DNA from 3 places in the Azospirillum palustre genome. Region 1 is predicted to be linked to each of the others. Evidence: riboswitches for the same ligand, from Rfam matches in the RefSeq annotation. Region 1 holds a riboswitch; each other region holds the start of a gene.
What was found. A riboswitch is a leader RNA that binds a small molecule or an ion and turns the genes downstream of it on or off. The one in region 1 is predicted to bind thiamine pyrophosphate.

Region 1 (5,966 bases):
GTGCGCTGGAACCGACGCTGGAGGCGGCGGAGGCGACGCCGGAGGACGATTCGGCCCTGCTCGGCCGCATCGCCGACTGGGCGCGGCGCTACAGCCCCTGGACCGCGGCGGACGAGCCGGACGGGGTGGTGATCGACCTCACCGGCTGCGCCCATCTCTTTGGGGGCGAGCCGGCGCTGGCCGCCGACCTGACCGGCCGGCTGCGCGCCGCCGGCTTCGCCGCCCGTGCCGCCATTGCCGACACCCCGGCCGCCGCCTGGGGGCTGGTGCGGTTCGGCAGTCCGGAGCAGCGGCGTCGCGAGTCGTTGGATGACCTGCCGCTCGCCGCCCTGCGGCTGCCGGCGGAGACGGTGGAGGGATTGCACGCGCTGGGCCTGCGCCGGATCGGCGATTTGCATGCCATGCCGCGGGCGGGGCTGGCGGCGCGGTTCGGGGCCGGGTTGATGCAACGGTACGATCAGGCCTTCGGCCGGCTGGACGAGCCGATCTCCCCGCGCCGGCCAGTGCCGGACCATCGCGAGCGTCTGACCTTCGCCGAACCGATCGCCACGCCCGAATCGATTGCCGGGGCGCTGCGCCATCTGCTGGGGAGGCTGTGCAAGGGGCTGGAGGCGACGGGGCAGGGGGCGCGCCGGCTGCGTCTGGATGCCCATCGCACCGACCAGCGGGTGGACGATGACCCGCAGAGCCTGACGCTCGGCACCAGCCGCCCGGTGCGCGACCCGGCGGCGCTTGCCCGGCTGTTCGCCCCGCTGCTCGAACGCATCGAACTTGGGCCGGGGGCGGGGCTGGAAACCCTGGTGCTGTCGGCGACCGAGACGGGACCGCTGTCCGCCGTCCAGACCGCAATCGACGGGGAGGAGGCCGGCGACCAGGGGAATGACGACCAGCTGGCCGAACTGGTCGACCGGCTGACGCTGCGGCTGGGGGAACGGGCGGTGCTGCGGCTGGTGCCGCGGGAAAGCTGGCTGCCGGAGCGCTGCGTGGCGCCGCATCCGCCGATGGAGCGCCTGCCGCCGCCGAAGCCCTGGCCAGCCGGGCAGCCGCGCCCCCTGCGCCTGCTGACCCCGCCCGAGCCGGTTGAGGCCACCGCCCCGCTGCCCGACGACCCGCCGCTGCTGTTCGTCTGGCGCGGCGTGCCCCATCCCGTGCGGCGGGCCGAAGGGCCGGAGCGGATCGAATGCGAATGGTGGCGTGGGCAAGGGTCGCTGGGACTGGCGCTGCGCGACTACTACCGGGTCGAGGATGACGGCGGCCGGCGGTTCTGGCTGTTCCGCGCCGGCCTGTATCGCCCTGACGAGACCCCGCGCTGGTTCCTGCACGGGTTTTTGGCGTGAGGTGTCGGGCCCCCGCCCGCTCACCCGGCCCGGTCGAGCTGCTTCAGGAAGGCGATGTAGCGGTTGATGTCCTCCATGCGGCGGGCATGGTCGTTCATGTCCGAGAGGCGGCCTTCGATGGCCTTCTGGGCGCCCTCCACCTCGTCGATCACCGCATGGATGTCGGTCTGCAACTCCTGCGAGGCGGTGGCGGCCTCGTCCATGCGGGTGCTGGTGTCGTCGAGCTGGCCGCCGACGGAGCGGACGGAGGTCACCACCTGGTCGATGGCCCGGCGGGTGTCGGCCAGCGTCTGCTTGGTGTCGTTGGCCAGCTTGCGCACCTCCGCCGCCACCACGGCGAAACCCTTTCCGGCCTCTCCGGCGCGGGCGGCCTCGATGGTGGCGTTGAGCGCCAGCAGGTTGGTCTGGCTGGCGATGCCGTCGATCACCGCCAGCACCTTCTCGATGCTCTTCACCACGGTGGACAGCTGGTTGAATTCGCGGACCAGAGCCTCCTTGCGGTCGGCGTGGCCGTCGAACAGGGTGGCGTGGCGGTTCAGCGTCGCCTCGATCGCCGACATCGAGCCGCCGATGCGCGCGGCATAGCTGGCGGTCTCCTGCACGCCGCCGGTCAGCGTCACCAGCGCGTCGAGATAGCTGTGCATCCGCTCGATCACGCTGTTGCGGATGCGGCTCAGCAGCTCCAGCCGGTTGTAGCGGGTGGCGATGAAATAGCTCTGGAACCGGGCGTAATGCACCGGGAAGCGGTCGACCATGTCGTCGGAGAAGGCGGCGCCGGGCGGCACCTCGAAGAACATCAGCGCCGACAGGGTCTGGTTGATGTTGATGCCCAGCAGCTCGCCGAAGGTGGAGAAGCCGGCGGCGGCCAGCCCGTCGAAGGCATGGACCCGCGACAGCTGGTCGGGATTGTTCAGCCGGCGCAGGATGCAGTCGTTCAGGATGGCGCCGACCGGTTGCGGCTTGTTGCGCAGATAGGCCGAGAGGTCGTCCTCCGTCTGGCGGACGAAATCGGTCGCCTCGACAAGGCACAGCGAATCGCCGGGATTGACGTCGCAGTAGAAGGCGACCTCCCCCTTTTCGAAATCGAAGCCGGAGATGGAGCGGACGAACAGCTCTCCCTCCATCTCGATGGCGAAGGTGTTCTTCGCCAGCTTGCCCGGCAGGTCCTGCGGCTTGCAGCGCAGGGATTTGGCGAGCGCGTCGATGAAGCCGACGACCTCGAAGCCGTCGCGGTCGATCACGCTGCGCACGATGCGGCGCATCGGGTCGGCGTCGACCACGGCGAAGCGGGTCTGGGTCGGCCGGAAATTCTGCGACTTGAAGATGCCGTAGCGGATGCCGGGCGCCATCTTCAGGAAGATCGTCACCGCCGCGTTCTCCAGCACGCGCTGGCCGTCGAACAGATGGGTGTTGCGGAAGTCGAGCTTGCCGCCGGCCGAGCCGCCGATGAACAGGCAGGGGAAATGGCCGGAGCGGTAGACCGCCTCCATGAACCAGCTTTCGCTGGCCGACAGCCCGTCGATGAAGGTCAGCGCCACCGTGTCGTGGCTGTCGACCGGGAAGGGGACGCGGATGCGGTCGAGCTCGCCGCGGATCGCCTCCACCCGGGCCGGCACGTCGCGGGTCGGGCGGCCGCCGCGCAGGTCGTCGCAATGCAGCGGGACCGACTGGATGCTGACCCCGGCGAGCAGGCGCGGGCTGAAGGATTGCAGCACCACGCTGTCCCAGCGGTCGCCGGCCTTGCGGTAGAGCGGCTGGCCCTCGGCCGCGCACAGCTCGCCCGCGGTGGAGACCAGCACCAGCTGGGTCGCCGCCGGCAGGGCGGAGCGGACCGCCCGCGCGGTGGCGGCGAAATCGACATGCGGCGACACGAAACCGACGACCAGCGCCGGTGCCCCGTCGGCGAAAGTCAGACCCTCCAGCGCCGCGGCGCCGATCTGCCCTGCCGGCAGGCACAGGCTGCGGATCGGCTGTTCCGCCGGTCCGGCGGCATGCGCTGCCGGTTCGGACCTGCCGGCAGGAGCGCCGACCGGGCTGCCGGGGACGGGGGAGGTCGGGGAGTCCGAGCGGAAGAAAGACAGCATGCTGGCGAATCCTCGGTCGTCTTTGTCGTTCATCCCGCGCACCGGCTGCGCCCGTTTTCCGCTGTGAGTGCCCGGGTATGGCTCATTTTGCCGACACTTTAGCTGCCGATCGGTAGCGCTTCCTGTCGGGGGGACTCCGTATCCGGCTGCGGCCTGTCGCCGCATCCATCGGCAGGTTGGGGCCGGGCGGCGGTCGATTCCGCTTGTGGGGCCAGCGGAACATTGGCATAAGGCAATCCATAGGCCTGGGGTGCCGTGCGGTGGTCGCGCGGCTGAGAACACACCCATCGAACCTGTCTGGGTAATTCCAGCGAAGGGAGCCGCCGCATGATCCATGCGCCAGAACCGCATCCATATTCCGTTTCCGCGCCGGGACTCCGCCCGTCCGCCACCCGTCCTTCCGTTGCCATCGTCGGCGCCGGCTGCATCGGCCTCGCCATCGCCTGGAGGCTGGCGTCGGCCGGCTGCCGCGTCGACGTTTTCGAGCGGGGGGAGGCCGGGCGCGGCGCCACCTATGCCGCCGGCGGCATGCTGGCCGCCTGTGTCGAAACCGAGCCGGGCGAGGAGGGGCTGCTGCCGCTGACCCGCGCGTCGCAGGCCCTGTGGCCGGACTTCGCCCGCGATCTCGAAGCGGCGAGCGGCATCGCCGTCGATCTGCGCCGCGAAGGCACCATGGTCATCGCGCTGACCGCCGACGATGCCGCGAAGGTCCGCTTCCTGCACGGGTTCCAGCGCGATCTGGGATTGCCGGTGGAGTGGCTGGGCGGGGCCGAGGTGCGGCGGCGCGAACCCTTCCTGCAACCGGGTGTCGCCGGTGCCCTGTTTTGTGCCGGCGACCATCAGGTCGACAACCGCAAGGTCGCAGCCGCCCTGCGCCGCGCCGCCGAACTCGCTGGCGCCCATCTGCATGAGCGGTGCGGCGAGGTTGCGCTGGCGGTGGAGGGCGGGCGCGCCGTCGGTGTGCGGGTGGCCGAGACGCTGCACCGGGCCGACCAAGTGGTGCTGGCCGCCGGGGCGTGGTCGGCCGGGGTGCCTGGGCTGCCGCCCGCCGCCCGGCCGCCGGTGCGTCCGGTGAAGGGGCAGATGGTCTGCCTGCGCATGGATCCCCGTCTGCCGCTGCTGCGCCATGTGGTGTGGACGCCCGGCACCTACCTGATCCCGCGGCTGGACGGCCGGCTGCTGATCGGCGCCACGACGGAGGAGCGCGGCTTCGACGACCGTCTGACCGCCGGCGGCCAGTTCGCCCTGCTGGAGGGGGCGTGGCGGGCGCTGCCGGGCATTGCCGAACTGCCCATCGAGGAAGCCTGGGCGGGTTTCCGTCCCGGCAGCCGCGACGATGCGCCGATCCTGGGCGAGAGCGGCATTCCCGGACTGATCCACGCCACCGGCCACCACCGCAACGGCATCCTGCTGACCCCGGTGACCGCCGACGGCATCGCCCGTCTGGTGCTGACCGGCGAGACCGATCCGCTGCTGCGCCCCTTCGCCGCCGACCGCTTCGTTGCTGCGGGAGCCGCCGCATGACCGCCGTTTCACGTGAAGCCATCCGCGTCAACGGCTGCGAAGAGCCGCTGTCCGCCGCCTCCGTCGCCGAGTTCCTGGCCGGCCGCGGCATCGCCGAGGGTGCGAAGGGCGTCGCGGTCGCCCTGAACGGCGCCGTGGTCCCCCGCCGCCGCTGGCCGGAGACCGCGCTTAAGCCCGGCGACAGCCTGGAAATCGTCCGCCCCATCCAGGGCGGCTGACCCCCCGATCCTCCCTCTCCCGCCCCGGGAGAGGGAAGGGGCCCATGCGCAGCATGGGAAGGGTGAGGGGTGGGGCAAGGATCAGAATCCATGTTCGGATACCCCCTCACCCTCCCCACGCCTACGGCGCGGGTCCCCTCCCTCTCCCGGGGCGGGAGAGGGCCTTTGCAAAAGGCTCCCCCCATGTCCCAGACCGACACCCTCACCATCGCCGGGCGCAGCCTCGGCTCGCGGCTGTTCCTCGGCACCGCCGGCTATCCGAACCAGCAGGTGATGCTCGACGCGCTGGCGGCCAGCGGCAGCGAACTGGTCACGCTGGCGATCCGCCGCATCAGCCTGGACGGCTATTCGGAAAGCCTCGTCGACGTGCTGGCCCGCGCCACCGCCGGGCGGGCGGCCGGGCCGGTCGGGCTGTTGCCCAACACCGCCGGCTGCATGACCGCCAAGGAAGCGGTGCTGACCGCCCAGCTGTCGCGCGAGGCGCTGGACACCCCCTGGATCAAGCTGGAGGTCATCGGCGACCGCGAGCTGCTCTATCCCGACGTGGAGGAACTGCTGCGCGCGACCGAGGAGCTGGTGAATGACGGCTTCGTCGTGCTGCCCTATTGCAACGACGATCCGGTGACCTGCCGCAAGCTGGCCGACCTGGGGGCCGCTGCGGTGATGCCGCTGGGGGCCTTCATCGGGTCGGGCATGGGCATCCGCAACCCGCACGCCATCGAGACGATCTGCGCCCGCAGCCCGGTGCCGGTGGTGCTGGATGCCGGCATCGGCACCGCGTCCGACGCGGCGCTGGCGATGGA
Region 2 (5,966 bases), on a different contig from region 1:
GCGGTGAGGCGACGGGGCGCGCTTCACGCCAACCCTTGAGTATGGCTGCGCCTACCAGACCTGCGGTTGCGGCATTGGGACGCGGGTGCATTTGCCCATAATGTGGGCAGCCTCCGCCATTGCCGTTCCGAACCGATTTCATGACCGACGCCGAAACCGCCGACCTGTTGCCCGCCGAGGCCGATTCGGTTCCCTATGCCGTCGGCTGCTTCCTGGGCGCGATCCTGCTGTTCGCGGCGATGGACACGCTCATCAAGTTCCTGACCGCCGATTACCCGGTGCCGCAGCTGATGTTCGTGCGCTCGCTGGTCGCCTTCCTGCTGGTGGGCGGCTACACCCTGGCCTGCGGCGGCGGGATTGCGGCGATGCGGACGCGGCGGCCCTTGGGGCATGTCTGGCGCGCCTTCGCCGGGCTGATCTCCATGGGATGCTTCTTCTATGCGTTCCGCGAGCTGCCGCTGGCCGACGTCTATGTGCTGAGCTTCGCCGGTCCGCTGTTCATCACCGCGCTGTCGGCGCCGCTGCTGGGCGAGCCGGTCGGTTGGCGCCGCTGGGCCGCCGTGGTGGTCGGGTTCGGCGGCGTGGTGGTGATGGCGCAGCCGTCGGCCGGGGCGCCGCTGGTGCCGGTGCTGGTCGGGCTGTGCGCCGCCCTGTTCTATGCGCTGGCCGCACTGGCAGTGCGCGGCCTGTCGCGGACGGAAACCAGTGCCTCCATCGTGCTCTACCTGCTGCTGACGACGACATTGGTCAGCGGGGCGCTGGCGCTGCCGGTCTGGACGGCGCCGACCGCCGTCGCGCTGGGGTTGATGGCGCTGGTCGGGGCCATCGGCGCCGGGGCGCAGGTGCTGCTGACCCAAGCCTTCCGCCGCGCGCCGCCGGCGGTGGTGGCGCCCTTCGAATATACCGGCATGGTCTGGGCCAGCCTGTTCGGCTGGCTGGTGTTCGGCGACCTGCCGACGGTGCCGGTCCTGGCCGGCGCGATGGTGATCATCGGCAGCGGGCTCTACATCCTGCATCGTGAAACCATGGTGGCGCGCCGCCGGTTGGGTTCTTGACAGGACGGGGCCGGCGGCGACACTCTCGCCGCCTGTTCACGGCTGGGGTGCCCGTGCGGATGCCGGTTCGGCAACCGCATGGGCTGAGACAACACCCATCGAACCTGATCCGGGTCATGCCGGCGAAGGGAGCCGACCGGAACCCGACGGACCCGCTGAAAGCTGCTGCAAAGCGCCCCGTCCCCTCCGCGTCGCCCCAACCGCCGGCGCGTGTCGAGGAGTTTTCGGTCATGCGGCGCACGCTTTCCCTTCTGATCGGCCTGCTGGCCGCATCCTCCTGCCTGTCGTCCGTCTGTCTGTCGTCCGCCGCCCGTGCCGACGACACGCTGTCCTTCCCGGTTCTGGTGCCGCTGACCGGCTTCCTGTCGCTGGAAGGCACCAGCCAGCGCAACGGCGCCGTCCTGGCGCTGAAGCAGACGCCGGCCGGCGTCGCCATCGCCTCGGAGGTCGTCGACACCGGCACCTCGCCCGAGGCGGCGGTGACGGCGCTGGAGCGCGCGGCCGGCCGCGGCACGGTGGGCGCGGTCGCCGCCAGCATGCTCGGCACCCAGATGCTGGCGATGCTGCCGCTGGCGGGCGAGCTGAAGCTGCCGCTGGTCACCGTGTCGGGCACCGCCTCGATCACCGAGCAGGGCAATCCCTGGGTCTTCCGCTTCTTCCCCGGCGACGCCGTGACCAAGGCCGCCCATGCCCGCTATGTGGTGGAAGAGCTGGGCAAGCGGCAGCCGGCCGTCATCTACCAGACCACCGCCTACGGCCAGAGCGGCAAGGCGCATCTGGACGCCGCCTTCAAGGCGCTGGGCGTCACGCCCGTCTTCGAGGAGGGGGTGGACCCGGCGGCCAAGGATCTGCTGCCGGTGCTGACCAAGGCGCTCGCCACCAAGCCGGACGTGCTGGTCCTGCACCTGCATTCCGGCCCGACCGCGCTGCTGCTGCGGCAGGCGGCGTCCAGCGGCGTGACCCTGCCCATCGTCGCCGGCTCCGCCATGCATCAGCCGAGCACCGCCGCCCTGCTGGAACCGGCGGAGCTGAAGGGCGTCTGTGCCGAGACCGCGGCCTCGCCGATCTCGGGCGGCACGCCGGAGGTCAAGGCCTTCACCGACGCCTACCGCGCCGCCTTCGGCAAGGAGCCGGACGCCTTCGCGCTCGGCCAGTATGACGGCATGACCATGGTGCTGGAGGCGGTGAAGGCCGGCGCCCGGTCGCCGGACGCCATCCGCAAGGCGCTGTCCGCCGAGACGTTCCGGGGCCTCGCCATGACTTACAAGTCCGACGGCAAGGGCAACATGGCCCATTCCGCCGTCATCGTCTGCTATGATGGGGCCAGCCGCGTGCCGGTGCTGGTGAAGCGGTACGACGACCCGACGCTTGCGGCGAAGTGAGCGGATGGCGGCGCTTCAACTGCTGGTCAACGGGGTGGCGCTGGGGGCGGCCTATGCCTTGGTGGCGCTGGGCTTCGTGCTGGTGCTGAACGCCACCTCGGCGGTGAATTTCGCCCAGGGCGATCTCGTGATGGCCGGCGGGCTGCTGGCGGTTGCGCTGGCGCCGCTGATCCCGCTGCCGGGCATCGTCCTGCTGCCGGTGGTTCTGGCGCTGATGGCGGCGCTGGGGCTGCTGCTGGCACTGGCGGCCTATCTGCCGCTGCGACGCCGACCGCCGGTCTCGGTCTTCATCAGCACCATCGCGGTCGGCATCATCCTGCAGAACGGGGCCGCCATCCTGTTCGGGCCGGAGCCGCGCGCCGCGCCGCCGCTGTTCGGCGACGACACGCTGCACATCGCCGGGCTGGCGGTGCCCGAGCAGTCGCTTGCCATCGTCGCGGTGGCCGGGCTGCTGATCGGCGCGCAGCAATGGGTGTTCGCCCGCACGCAGCTCGGCCGCCGGCTGCGCGCCACGGCGCAGGATCCGGAGATGGCGCGGGCCTGCGGCGTGCCGGTCACCGCGATGATCCTGGTTACCTTCGCCATCGGGGCGGCCTGCGCCGGGGCGGCTGGGCTGCTGCTGGCCAACCGCTATTTCGTCACGCCGACCTCGGGCGGCGACCTGATTCTGAAGGCTTACATCGCGGTGACGGTGGGGGGCTGGGGCTCCGTGCCGGGGGCGGTGGTGGGTGCCCTGCTGATCGCGCTGTTCGAGGTGGGAGTGTCGTCGGTGCTCTCATATCCGGTGGCGCTGGGCGCGCTGTATTTGACCTTGCTGGCGATTCTGGTGCTGCGTCCGCAAGGGCTGTTCGGCGAAGCGGTGCGGCGCCGTGGGTGAACGGCACTCTCCGGCGGAGACTGTCGCGCTGATCGCCGGCGCGCTTGCCCTGCTGGCCTATGCGCTGGCCTTCGCGTCCCCCTACGGCCTGCGCGTCCTGACCGTCGCCGGGGTCTATGCGCTGGCGACCTTCGGTTTCCAGATCGTCTTCGGGCTTGGCGGTGCGCTGTCGCTGGCGCAGGGCGCCTTCTTCGGTGTCGGCGCCTATGTGACGGGTATCCTCGGCAGCCGCTACGGGCTCGGTTTCGAAGCGACCTTCCCGCTGTCGATGCTGGTGCCGCTGCTGCTGGCCCTGCCGGTCGGCCTGGCGGTGCTGCGGCTGGAATCGCATTACTTTGCCCTGGCGACGCTCGGCATCGCCCAGGTCCTCCATCTGCTGGCGGTCAACCTGCCGGAGCTGACCGGCGGCTCCAACGGGCTGGCCGGAGTGCCGGCGGCGGTGCTGTTCGGCTGGGCGGTGCCGCGCGGGCTGCCGATGGCCGGGCTGGTCTGGGGGCTGGTCGCTCTCGGCGGCCTGATCGGCTGGCGGCTGGCGCGGGGACGGCTCGGCCGATCGCTGGCGATGCTGCGCGACGATCCGCTGGCGGCGGCAACGCTGGGGCTCGACGTCGGGCGGCTGCGGCTGGTCGGCTTCGGCATCAGCGCGCTCTTCGCCGGGGCCGCCGGGGCGCTGGCCGTCCATACCCAGCGCGTCGTCTCCCCGGAGGTGCTGGAGTTTCCGGTCATGGTCTCCATCCTCACCATCGCCATCGTCGGCGGGCGGGGGCGGATGGCCGGGGCGGTGCTGGGCGCCGTGCTTCTGTTGCATCTGCCGGAATGGTTCCGCTTCTTGGAGCGCGGCTATCTGGTCGTCTATGGCGTCGCCCTGCTGGCGACCGTGGTGCTGGCGCCCGACGGGCTGACCGGCCTGCTGGACCGCATCGCGGCCCGCCTGTTCGGCCGCAGGCCGCGGGCTTCGGTCGAGGCGAAGGAGCCGCCGCGTCCGCAAAACTCGCCGGACGGGCTGGCGGTTGACGATCTGCGCAAGTCCTTCGGCGGTGTGCGGGCGGTGGACGGCGTGTCGCTGGAACTGCGGCCGGGAAGCATCACCGGACTGATCGGCCCGAACGGCTCCGGCAAATCCACGGTGATCAACCTGCTGTCGGGGCTGGAGCGGCCGGACGCCGGGCGGGTGCGGCTGGGCGGACGCGAGGTCACTGGCCTCCGCGCCGACCGGCTGGCCCGCGCCGGGCTGGCCCGCAGCTTCCAGGCGGCGGTTCTGCCGAATGGGGCCGGCGTGCTGGAGGCGGTCGCCGCCGCGCGCCTCGCCATCGATCCCGACGCCCGGACGGCGGAGGCGCATGCCCGCTGGGCGCTCGACCGGCTGGGCGTCGGCGACCTCGCCGGCCAGGGCTGCGACGGGCTGCCGGCGGCGCTGCGGCGGCGGGTGGAGCTGGCCCGGTCGCTGGTCCGCCGGCCGGCGGTGCTGCTGCTGGACGAACCCGCCGCCGGTCTGACCGACGGCGAGAAGGCGGAACTGGCGGCCCTGCTGCGCGAACTGGCGCAGGAGGGCGTGGCGATCCTGCTGGTGGAGCATGACATGGGTTTCCTGCTGCCGCTTGCCGGCCGGGTGCTGTGCCTCGACCGCGGCCGGGTCATCTATGATGGGCCGGCCGGCGGCGTGCGCCGGGATTCGGCGGTGGCCGCCGCCTATCTGGGACGGGCGGTGCCGGCATGAGCGCGCTGCTGTCCATCTGCGGCCTGACCGCCGGCTATGGCGGGTCGAGCGCGCTCGACGACGTGTCGCTGAGCCTTGCGGCGGGGGAGACGGTGGCGCTGCTCGGCGCCAACGGGGCGGGCAAGTCGACGCTGCTGAAGGCCCTGCTCGGCCTTGTGCCGGCGCGGGGCGCGCTTTACTTCGACGGGGCGGACATCGGCGGGCTCGCCACCGAGGCGCGGGTTCGGCGCGGCATCGGCTATGTGCCGGAAGGGCGGCGGGTCTTCGCGGGCATGAGCGTGCGCGACAATCTGGAGGTCGCCGGCCTGCCCGCCGCCCGCGACCGCGCGCAGGATGTCGAGCGCGTCTTCGCCCTGTTCCCCGACCTTGCCCTGAAGAGCCGCGAGAGCGCCTGGCGCCTGTCCGGCGGCCAGCAGCAGATGCTGAGCCTCGGGCGGGCGCTGATGGGCCGGCCGCGCCTGCTTCTGCTGGACGAACCGTCGCTCGGCTTGTCGCCCAAGCTGGCCGACGAGCTGTTCGCCGCCGTCCGCCGCATTGCCGGCACCGGCACGGCCGTGCTGCTGGCCGAGCAGAGCGCCGCCCGCGCCCTGGCGGTCGCACCGCGCGCCGTGCTGCTGCGGCTGGGGAGGGTCGTCGGCGACGGGCCGGCGGCGACGCTGTCGGACGAGAGGCTGCGCGAGACCTTCTTCGGCGGTTAGGTGCCTCCCTATGCGTGTCCTGTGCAACAGGTGTCTGCTCCGTGCAACAGGATGGGCGGTTGGGCTTGCGGACGGGGGCAGGCGCGGATAGCTTCGCCGCCACAACCATCTATGGATTACCTCGTCATGACCGCCCGCTTCGCCGCATCGCTGTCCGCGCTTCTCCTGCTGGGGGTGGCGTCGGCTCCGGCGATGGCCGAACTGGTGCCGGTGCAGCCGACGATTCCTCCCGCCGCC
Region 3 (5,966 bases), 920 kb from region 1:
TAAGGACGACGAGGAGGACGACGAGAGCGACTCCGTTGTCGAGCCCGAGCCGGAAGCTGCCGGCTCCGATGTGGAACCGCTGACCGAGACGGCCGAGCTTGATGACGAGCCTGATGGCGAGGATGCCCGGGCGAACGCCGTCGCGGAAGAGCCGCTGACGCAAGAGCCTGCGCCCGACCAGGGCGAACCGGCCCCGAAGGCCGTCGAGGAATTTTCACAACCCGCCTCCCCTGCCCTGGATCTGCTCGCACCGGCGACCGCCGTTGCCGAAGACCGGCCGGCAGAGGACGAGACCGGAACCGGGGAGGATGAAACGCCTCCCGAACCCGCAATGACCAGGCCGGAATCGCAGCCGGCTTCCCATCGGACGTCCGCGGCGGTTGCGCGGGGCACCGGCTCTCCTGTATTCCCGCCGATGCCTGCCACGATGACCCAAGACGACTCAACAAACGCATACTGGAAAGGCGATCGCATGCTGGGCACGATCTTCGTCCTCAATGACCGCGGCGGCGTCGGCAAGACGCTGCTGTCCCATCACCTGATGGCGACCGCCATGCTGGAAGGCCTGCAGCTGAAGGTCGTCGAGTACGAGGTGAACGAGCGTCTCGCCCGCCTGTTCGGCCCGGACGTGGTCGAACACCGCCGCATCACCCAGGACTTCATGAACATGATGGGGTCGGGTGACGGCTTCTACGAGTTCTGGGACCTGATCGGGCCGGAATTGCAGCGCGGCGGCCGCCTGTACGATTTCGGCGGCAACATCTCGCAGTGGTTCTTCAACTGGGCCGAGGTGTCGGGCTTCGACTATTACGTCGGCGAAGGCGAACGGCTGACCTTCATGGTCCCGGTGACCGTCGACCTCGCCTCGTTGTCCACCGGCATGACGACGCTGGAGCGGGTGGCGACCATCGCCCCGAAGGCCAAGCGCGTCCTGGTGGAAAACGGCTTCTCCGGCCCGTTCTCCCAGCTGGAGGACAGCCAGTATGCCCGCCGCAAGGCGGAGATGGTGGAGCGCGAGGGCCTGCAGGTCATCTCCATGCAGCCCTGCACCGCCCCGGCCTGGGCGCGCCTGACCGGCCACCGGCTGGATCAGGTGGCGACGATGACCCGCGAGGATCTGGTGAAGCTGGGCATGACCCCGCCGGTCGCCTCCCGTTCGCTGATCATCATCCACGAATGGCTGCGCAACATGCGCCAGTCGCTGTCGCCCTACCTGCACGACGCCTTCCGCCAGACCCCGGCCACCGCCAAGGCGCGCTGAAGCCTGGGAGCAGGGTGAGACCGAGCTTTGCGAAAAGCCCTTCTTCCCTGGCGGAAGAGGGGCTTTTCGATCTCTGCCCGGTGCTTTTCTACGCTGCGCTTTGGGCCGCGCTGGCGTTGTAGAGATCTTCCTTCACCGGCGCCACCGACCGCACCTGATAGCCGGGCCGGGCGCTGAAGCGGCGGTTGGCACGTTCGCCGGCCTCGCGGTCCGACTCCGCCCAAACCAGATACTGGCGCCCCCGTGCCCATTCGACGGCCAGAGGGTGGGCGGCATCGATCTCGCCGATCTGCTGGTTCACCACGGTGACCAGCCATTCCTTGTCGCCGGGATTGCGCCGGTCGGTCAGAATCAAAATCTGCGGACGACGCTTCGCCTGCGCTTCGGTCAGGCGCTGTTGCACCTCCGCCTGCTTCTTGCGCAGCTCCACCATCTCCCGGGTCAGTTCCTCGATCTCGGCATGGAGGGTCTCCTCCTCGCGATGCAGGCGGTGGATGGTGGCATCCAGCTTGTCGAGGTTGTTGCGGACGCCGCGGACGCGCTGGCGCGCCTGCGATACCCGCTGCTCGACGCTCATCAGGATGTTGCCGAGCCAGGCACCGATGGCGACGATGGCCAGGACGATGATGAAGTTGATCATCATGTGGCGGCACCCGCCTTCGCCCGGGCGGTGGCGGGCGGCGTCGGCACACCCTTGCCGGCAGCCTTGCCCCCGGCCCGCGCATCGCCGCGCATGAACGTCTTCTGGAAACCCATTTTGAACGGGAAGGCCACATCGCACATCTGCTTGGCCTCGTCGAAGCTGGACGCCCAGACCTCGGCCACGTTCGTGCAGCGCCAGATGGGGTTGACCTGCGCCCGCTCACCGGCAGCGCGGGCAGCGGCAGACGCCTTCTCCTGCGTCACCGTCGCGACGAATTTCATCAGCCCGGCCTGCGGGTCGCCGACCTCATGCACGAACATCGGCGGCTGGTCCGACAGGTCCCGGACCTGCTTTTCCGCCTTGCGGATATCGCTTTCCAACCGGTTGCGGTCGGAAGACTGGCTGTTCCGGCGCTGGACCAGATGGTTGACCCGGTTTTGAAGCTCCTGCGCCTCGGCATGCAGGACGTAGATGCGGTTCTCGACCTGATCCAGGCCGCTGCTCTTCTCCATGATGTTCGGCAGGAAATCCTTCAGCATCATGGCGACCGGGACGGCAGCCAGCATGATGATGACGATGGCGATCAGGAACAGCGTCGTGTTCGACATCCGCCCGCCCGTCCTCCTACCGCAAATCCAACCCGCAAATCCCGCCGAAGCCCGCATCGCCCGACACGGAAGCTGCACCGGCGCAGTGGAAAAGAGAATCAACGAACAATCCGACCCCGTCAACGAATCGTCACAGGTTGGTTCGAAATTCGTCGGAATGAGTCGGTCAACCGCGGGTCAGGACAGCGCCACCCTTCAGGACATGGCCATCTCGGCCACCCGCTTCACAGCGTCCCGAACCGGCCCCGGCCGCCGTTCGTCGCCCAACGTGGTGAACCAATGGTCCGGCGGGTTGCGGCCGGCGGCGCGGTTCCAGGTCAGGGCACGCAGCACCGCCTCCGCCTCCGCCGTCGGCCGCACGGCGGGATCGATGCCGTTTATCACCGCCCAGATCCCGGCCCAGCAACGCCCGACCGACCAGGGGTTATAGCCGCCGCCTCCGACCACCAGCACCCGCGGCGCCAGGGGAAGCAGCGCCGCCACGGCATCCCACAGCGCGCGGTTGGACAGCTCCAGACGGCTCAACGGATCCTCGGCCAAGGCATCGGCGCCGGTCTGGATCACCATCGCCTGCGGACGGAAGGCACGGGCCAGCGGCAGGACCGCCGCCGCCATCACATGCTCCATCTCGCTGTCGTTGAAGCCCGGCGGGACCGGCAGGTTGCGGGCCATGCCGCCGGCGCGCTCCTCCGCCTTGCCGGTGTAGGGCCAGCGCCCATCCTCGTGGATCGACACGGTCAGCACCCGGTCGTCGTCGGCAAAGGCCTCCTCCACCCCGTCGCCATGATGGGCGTCGAGATCGACATAGAGGACCCGCTCCAGCCCATGGTCCAGCAATTCCAGGATGCCGAGAACCGGCGCGTTGAAATAGCAGAAGCCGCTGGCCCGGTCGCGCCGCGCATGATGCGTCCCGGCGGCCGGCGCATAGACAAGACCGGCCGGCCGGTCGCCGAGAATCCGGGCAGCCTGCAACGCCGATCCGCTGCTGTGGGCCGGCCGCCGGTACATCTCGGCGAAGACGGGATTTTCCAGCTTTCCCAGATTGTGGCGGGTTGCGGTCGCCTCGTCGACGCGCTGCTCGGCCTCCGCCCGCTTCAGCGCGGCGATGTAATCGGACGTGTGGAAGCGCGCCAGCTCGCGTTCGCTCGCCACATGGGTGTCGAGATAGACCTTGTCCGGCAGCCAGCCCATGGCACGGCTGAGGTCGATGGCGGTCGACACGCGCGGAATCGCCAGCGGATGCTTCGGCCCATAGGTGGAGCCGCGGTAGATTTCCCCGCCGATGAACAGCGGTGTGCGGAATGGTGTGGTCAGGACGGGCACTCCTCGATGCCCGTCAGAAACTAGGCGCCGCGGCGGTGCGGTCAAGCCGCCCGCTTCCGCATGCCGGAACCTGCATCCGGCAATGCTTGCGGTCACGGATCGTCCGCGCCTATAGTCGCCGCCTTCACTGGGGGGAGCCGATGGGCGGCTGAGAGGTCCTGTTGCGGGACGACCCCTGGAACCTGATCCGGTTCATGCCGGCGTAGGGATCAGTGATGCGGGATCGCACCCTCTCCATCTCCGCCAGTCCACGATGCATGCCCGCGTGCCTGCGATGACGCCGCTTTCGGTGACCATCTCCCGCGCACGGCTGACCTATGGCGGCACGCTGCTGTTCTCCGACCTGACTCTGGAGCTGCCGGCCGGGCGGACCACCTGCCTGCTGGGGCCGAGCGGCGTCGGCAAGACCACGCTCCTGCGTATCCTCGCCGGTCTGGCCGAGCCGGAGCCGCCGACCGAGGTGGTCACCGGCGACCGGCAGCCGCTGGCCGGCCGGATCGCCTACATGGCGCAGCAGGACCTGCTGCTGCCCTGGCTGACCGTTCTCGACAATGTGCTGCTCGGCGACCGGCTGCGCCACCGCCGTCCCGATCCGGCGCGGGTGGAGCAGGCCCGTGCGCTGCTGGACCGTGTCGGCTTGGCCGGGCGCGAGCGCGACCGTCCCGCCGCCCTGTCCGGCGGGCAGAAGCAGCGCGTGGCGCTGGCCCGTACCCTGATGGAGGACAAGCCGCTAGTCTTGATGGACGAGCCCTTCTCGGCGCTCGACGCCATCACCCGGCTGCGCTTGCAGGAAACGGCGGCGGAGACGCTGGCCGGCCGCACCGTCCTGATGGTCACCCATGACCCGCTGGAGGCGCTGCGCATCGGCGACCGCCTGCATGTGATGACCGGCCGGCCGGCCATTATGGGGCCGGCGCTGGAGCCCTCCGGCCCGGTGCCGCGCCGGGTCGACGATCCGGAACTGCTGGCGCATCAGGCCGAACTGTTGCGGAGGCTGGCGGAATGAAGGCGCTGCTGCGCGGCGCGATCACCCTGCTGGTGCTGGTCGCCGGCTGGCAGGCACTGGTCTGGACCACCGGTCTGCCGCGCTACCTTTTGCCCGGTCCGCTGGCGGTGGCGGACGCCATGCAGCGGCAGGCCCCTCTCTTGTTGAGCCATGGCCTGACCACGCTGGCTGAGATTCTGATCGGACTGGTGGCCGGCGTGGCGCTGGGCGGCGTCAGCGCTTTGCTGCTCGCGCGGTTCCGCACGGCGCGGCGCTGGCTGATGCCGCTGCTTCTGGTCAGCCAGGCCATCCCGGTCTTCGCGCTGGCGCCGCTGCTGGTGTTGTGGCTCGGCTATGGCATGGCGTCCAAGATCGCCATGGCGGTGCTGGTCATCTATTTCCCGGTGACGACCGCGCTGTTCGACGGGCTGCGGCGCACCGATCCCGGCTGGCTCGACCTTGCCCGCACCATGGGCGCCTCACCCGCCGCGATCCTGTGGAGCATCCGCCTGCCGGCCGCCCTGCCCGCCTTCTGGTCCGGCGTGCGGGTGGCCGCCGCGGTGGCGCCCATCGGGGCGGTGATCGGCGAATGGGTGGGGTCGTCCTCCGGTCTCGGCTACCTGATGCTGCACGCCAATGCCCGCATGCAGATCGACCTTCTGTTCGCCGCCGTGCTGGTGCTGGGGATGTTCGCGGTGACGCTGTACGCCGCCGTCGATGTGCTGGCCCGCCGTGCCCTGCCCTGGCAACCCGATACCCAACCTGCCGAAGACGCCAACCCTTGAAGGGGGGAGAGACACCCGATGAAGCATCTTTTCACCGCCGGCCTGATCGCTGCCGGCCTGATGACCTCGCTTCCAGCACTGGCCCAGGACAAGCTGTCCGTGATGCTGGACTGGTTCGTCAACCCGGACCACGCCCCGCTGGTGGTGGCGCAGGAGAAGGGCTTTTTCAAGGATGCCGGGCTTGAGGTCACGCTGACCGCCCCGGCCGACCCCAACGACCCGCCGAAGCTGGTGGCCGCCGGCGGCACCGACATCGCCGTCTCCTACCAGCCGCAGCTGATCCTGCAGGTGGCGGAGGAACTGCCGCTGGTCCGCATCGGCACGCTGGTGTCCACACCGCTGAACTCGGTCGTCGTGCTGC

Region 2: another riboswitch for thiamine pyrophosphate. It lies ahead of CRT60_RS16230 (ABC transporter substrate-binding protein); the one in region 1 lies ahead of thiO (glycine oxidase ThiO).
Region 3: another riboswitch for thiamine pyrophosphate. It lies ahead of CRT60_RS28655 (ABC transporter ATP-binding protein); the one in region 1 lies ahead of thiO (glycine oxidase ThiO).

Annotation. Positions count from the first base shown of each region.
Region 1 is NZ_PDKW01000043.1:2,259,612-2,265,577, reverse strand. Features, by position in the region: gene CRT60_RS32995 (Y-family DNA polymerase) at 1-1,337, shown strand, start outside; partial or broken gene CRT60_RS37855 (methyl-accepting chemotaxis protein) at 1,358-1,789, opposite strand; partial or broken gene CRT60_RS37850 (FIST signal transduction protein) at 2,183-3,421, opposite strand; TPP riboswitch at 3,658-3,757, shown strand; gene thiO (glycine oxidase ThiO) at 3,749-4,945, shown strand; gene thiS (sulfur carrier protein ThiS) at 4,942-5,163, shown strand; gene thiG (thiazole synthase) at 5,347-5,966, shown strand, end outside.
Region 2 is NZ_PDKW01000041.1:557,833-563,798, forward strand. Features, by position in the region: gene CRT60_RS16220 ((2Fe-2S) ferredoxin domain-containing protein) at 1-7, shown strand, start outside; gene CRT60_RS16225 (DMT family transporter) at 141-1,055, shown strand; TPP riboswitch at 1,089-1,203, shown strand; gene CRT60_RS16230 (ABC transporter substrate-binding protein) at 1,286-2,437, shown strand; gene CRT60_RS16235 (branched-chain amino acid ABC transporter permease) at 2,442-3,314, shown strand; gene CRT60_RS16240 (branched-chain amino acid ABC transporter ATP-binding protein/permease) at 3,307-5,031, shown strand; gene CRT60_RS16245 (ABC transporter ATP-binding protein) at 5,028-5,729, shown strand; gene CRT60_RS36605 (hypothetical protein) at 5,856-5,966, shown strand, end outside.
Region 3 is NZ_PDKW01000043.1:1,342,406-1,348,371, forward strand. Features, by position in the region: gene CRT60_RS28635 (hypothetical protein) at 1-1,261, shown strand, start outside; gene CRT60_RS28640 (hypothetical protein) at 1,350-1,904, opposite strand; gene CRT60_RS28645 (hypothetical protein) at 1,901-2,512, opposite strand; gene CRT60_RS28650 (acetoin utilization protein AcuC) at 2,708-3,835, opposite strand; TPP riboswitch at 3,956-4,062, shown strand; gene CRT60_RS28655 (ABC transporter ATP-binding protein) at 4,110-4,841, shown strand; gene CRT60_RS28660 (ABC transporter permease) at 4,838-5,605, shown strand; gene CRT60_RS28665 (ABC transporter substrate-binding protein) at 5,624-5,966, shown strand, end outside.